One region of the Nitratireductor rhodophyticola genome, then DNA from elsewhere that is predicted to be linked to it. Evidence: predicted binding sites of a transcription regulator. Region 1 holds the regulator's gene; the other holds the start of a gene.
The links. The regulator PhoB, encoded in region 1, activates phosphate uptake and scavenging genes when phosphate is short. The targets are predictions, from matches to a motif close to TGTCATNNANCTGTCAT.
Positions count from the first base shown of each region.

Region 2: the regulator PhoB is predicted to act here: its motif matches at 1,098-1,114, upstream of KUG85_RS02030 (UDP-2,3-diacylglucosamine diphosphatase).

Region 1 covers NZ_JAHSSF010000003.1:324,646-326,845, forward strand. Annotated here, with positions in the region: gene KUG85_RS12600 (DUF1328 domain-containing protein) at 82-249, shown strand; gene KUG85_RS12605 (hypothetical protein) at 341-667, shown strand; gene phoB (phosphate regulon transcriptional regulator PhoB) at 734-1,420, opposite strand; gene phoU (phosphate signaling complex protein PhoU) at 1,458-2,168, opposite strand; gene pstB (phosphate ABC transporter ATP-binding protein PstB) at 2,191-2,200, opposite strand, start outside.
Region 2 covers NZ_JAHSSF010000001.1:445,831-448,030, reverse strand. Annotated here, with positions in the region: gene dgcA (N-acetyl-D-Glu racemase DgcA) at 1-194, shown strand, start outside; gene KUG85_RS02030 (UDP-2,3-diacylglucosamine diphosphatase) at 219-1,049, opposite strand; gene KUG85_RS02025 (NADP-dependent malic enzyme) at 1,355-2,200, shown strand, end outside.

The DNA of each region.
Region 1 (2,200 bases):
TTATTTTGCCGGTTTTCTTTCGATCGGGAACCAATCTCCCTGCGCAGGCGTTTAGGAGCCATAACTAAACGGAGAGACAGCATGCTTTACTGGGCACTTATATTTCTGGTCGTGGCGCTCATCGCCGGCGCCCTCGGCTTCGGTGGGATTGCAGGCGCGTCCGCAGGAATCGCGCAGATCCTGTTCTATATTTTCCTCGCTCTTCTCGCCATTTCCCTGATCATGGGACTGCTGAGGAGACGCGGTTAAACAAGGGGACAATGACGTAAACGAATGCGGCACCCGGCGAGGCGGACCTTCCATGGCTTCCGCTTCGGGGAGACAATGAAAGGAGAATGCCATGGAACACATCGCTGCGCTTCTTCTGATTGTCGGCTGCTCCGGCAACATGGCCGAATGCCGCGAATTGCCCGCCCCCACGCCTGTCTATGAGACATTCGAGGAGTGCGAGGCGGAAAGGCCCGTCTCGATGCGTGAGCTCGAAAGCGAGGCTCCGCGTGTTATGGCGACATGTGTCTATGTTGATCCGGCGCTCGTCTATGACGACGCGGTTCTGGAATGGGACGTTACGGACGACGGCAAGCTGACGGCCACCCTTGAGCCGGTGACGAGCTTTGCGGTTGCCCGGAACGAACATGGCAGGCCCGCAAGCACGCTCATGAAGTGATCGAACCGACTGCAACGACATACAAAAACCCCGGCAATTGCGCCGGGGTTTTTGTGTCGGTCTGTCTCAGGCTTCACGGATCGCGTAGCCGGCGCCGCGAATGGTGCGGATCACGTCGGGAAGCCGGCCCTGATTCACGGCCTTGCGCAACCGGCCCACATGGACGTCAACCGTGCGCTCATCGATATAGATCGTTTCACCCCAGACATTGTCGAGCAGCTGGCTGCGCGAGAAAACGCGGCCGGGATGCTGCATCATGAATTCCAGAAGACGGAACTCTGTCGGTCCGAGACGGATTTCATTCTTGCGCCGGTAAACGCGGTGCGATTCCCGGTCGAGCACAATGTCGCCGACGGAGAGAACCGTTGACAGCACTTCCGGCTTGGCCCGGCGCAGGAGCGCGCGGACACGCGCCACGAACTCCGGTGTCGAAAAGGGCTTCACGAGATAATCGTCGGCGCCGGTGGAAAGTCCGCGCACGCGGTCGCTTTCCTCACCGCGCGCGGTGAGCATGATGATCGGCAGGCGCTCGGTTTCCGGGCGCATGCGAAGCCGGCGACACAGTTCGATGCCCGACACAGCCGGGACCATCCAGTCCAGAACGAGCAGATCCGGGACATTTTCCTGCAGGCGCACCTCGGCTTCATCGCCGCGCGAAATCATCTCTACCTGATAACCCTCGGCCTCCAGATTGTATTTCAGCAGGACGCAGAGCGGTTCGTCGTCTTCAACGACCATGACCTTGGGGGCAATCATGGAAGGCATTCTCCTAGGGCATTGCTACGGCCGTCTACGCATCCGCATCGACCGTCATCTGTGTTTCATCGAGCTTCGGCCGCTGGACCGGAAGCTGTTCCCCCGTCACCACATAATAGGCATTTTCGGCGATATTCGTCACGTGATCGCCGATGCGTTCGAGATTCTTGGCGCAAAACAGAAGATGCGTGCACGACGTGATATTGCGCGGATCCTCCATCATGTAGGTCAGCAGTTCGCGAAACACCGACGTATACTGAATGTCGATCTTCTCATCCTCGTCGCGCAACCGGATCAGCGCTTCGGCATCGCGCTTCACATAGTGCTCGACCACCGCATTGACCTGATGCAGCACCAGACCTGCCATCGCATCGATGGAATGGGCGAGCGTGCGCGGCGTGGCGCTCTGCCCGACCGCGCTCACGCGCTTGGCGATGTTCTTGGCGAGATCGCCAATGCGCTCCAGGTCGGCTGCCATGCGAATGGCACCCACAACGCTGCGCAGGTCCTGCGCCATCGGCTGGCGCTTGGCAATCAGCGTGATCGCACGCTCGTCGAGATCGCGCTGCTTGGCATCCATGATCGTGTCGTCGGAGATGACACGCTGCGCGAGCGCAGTGTCGGAGTTGAGCAGGGCATTGGTTGAGGCGCGGGTCATCGCACCGGAGAGATCGCCCATATCGCGGATGAGGCGGTCGATCTCACCGAGTTCCTCATCGAAGGAGCTGACTGTGTGCTCGCCCATGATCTGGTTCCTTATCTGTGCGTCAACCGAAG
Region 2 (2,200 bases), on a different contig from region 1:
GTGAAATGGGGTTTGGCGTGATGGTGGGGTGCATGGTGGGCACGTCGCTCGCCATGGCACCGGCGGTGCTGCTCGCCCAGGGCGCCGATTTCGTGGACCTGGACGGCCCGCTGCTTCTGGCGAAGGACCGTCCGCACGGACTGAGCTATTCCGGCTCACTGGTCTCGCCCCCTTCGCCGCAGCTCTGGGGCTGAAGGCGCTTTGGCAATCAGGGCCGCTCAGGCGGCCTTGATCCGGTCTCCCTGAAATGCAGCAACGACGGCGCGCTCCTGCGAAGCCGCAGCCGCAGGCTCGACCTCGAGAATCTGCGCCCACGTGATGATCTCGAAGCTGCCGTCGAAATTCTCGGCAAGCGCCGTGCAGCTTTCCACCCAGTCGCCCGTGTTCATGTAGCTTATGCCGCGAATGTCTTCCATCGCGGCATGATGGATGTGTCCGCAGATAACGCCGTCAACCTCGGAGCGCTGGGCTTCCTGGGCAAGCACGTCCTGGAACGAGCTTATGAACTTGACCGCCTTCTTGACCTTGATCTTTGCCCAGGAAGAGAACGACCAATATGGACGCCGAAGAAACCGCCGCACGCGTGCGATGACGCGGTTGATGACAATGGCGAGGTCGTAGGCCTTGTCGCCCAGATAGGCAAGCCAGCGTACATTGTGCACGACCTGGTCGAACTGATCGCCGTGGATGACAAGAAATCTGCGCCCGTCTGCGGCCTCGTGGATCACGCGGTCAGCAACGACGATGCCGCCGAAGTGGACGCCCTGAAACGAGCGAAGAAACTCATCGTGGTTGCCCGCGATGTAGGTGATCTCGGCTCCCTTGCGCGCCTTGCGCAGGAGCTTTTGCACCACATCGTTGTGCGCCGCCGGCCAGTGCCACGAGCGCTTGAGACGCCAACCGTCGACAATGTCTCCGACCAGATAAATCTGCTCCGCATCGTGATAGCGCAGAAAATCGATCAGAAACTCGGCCTTCGCCGGCTTCGAGCCGAGGTGGATGTCGGAGATGAAGAGTGCGCGAAATTTGCGGTGTTCAGCGCCGGTCATTGTCCCGCCTGAGCCTTGTTAAGTCGCGCATTCTATGGCCCGATTCATGTCACAGACATATGACGACTACCGTTTCGATACGGAAAAATGGCGTTGAAGAACGGCAAAACGCCGCGCCGAGCACGATTCCGGCGTATGAAACTGCTTCTCGACATTCAGCGCTGGAAAAAGCGCCGTCGAGCGCCTAAGCACATGAGACGATTCATACCGTTTGAGCGCCGCGACCTTTCAGGTTCCGATGACGCCCGAACACCGTGCCGCAAGCCAAACGGCCACGCCGCCAGAGCCATGATGTGGAGCCGCCGATGTCATCCAGCAAAAAGACGCCGCAACGATCAGAATTCGATGAAGCCGCGCTCTTCTTTCACCGCCATCCCACTCCCGGAAAGCTGGAAATTCAGGCCACCAAGCCACTGGGCAACCAGCGTGACCTGGCGCTTGCCTATTCGCCCGGCGTCGCCGCCCCCTGCATGGCCATCCATGACGATCCGAAAAGTGCCGCGGACTATACGGCACGGGCCAATCTAGTGGCCGTGGTCTCCAATGGTTCAGCCGTGCTCGGGCTCGGCAATATCGGCCCGCTCGCTTCCAAGCCGGTGATGGAGGGCAAGGCGGTACTGTTCAAAAAATTTGCCGGCATCGACGTGTTCGACATCGAGATCGACGCACCGGAAATCGACCGCATGGTGGAAACGGTCGCGGCGCTCGAACCGACCTTCGGCGGCATCAATCTGGAGGACATCAAGGCACCAGAATGCTTCGAGGTCGAGGAACAGTTGAAAGCCCGCATGGGCATTCCGGTGTTCCATGACGACCAGCACGGCACAGCCATCATTGTGGCCGCGGCCGTTCTGAACGGCCTCGAACTGGCCGGCAAGGACATCGCCTCGGCAAAGATCGTTTCTTCAGGCGCGGGAGCGGCCGCGCTTGCCTGCCTCAACCTGCTCGTTTCGCTCGGCGCGAAGACCGAAAACATCTGGCTTACGGATAGACACGGCGTCGTCTATGAGGGCCGGAGGGAAGAGATGGACCGCTGGAAAGCGCCGTATGTGAAAGACACGGACGCCCGCAAGCTGGCCGAAGTGATCGGCGGAGCGGATGTGTTCCTCGGGCTCTCGGCGGCTGGAGTGCTGAAGCCGGAAATGCTGGCG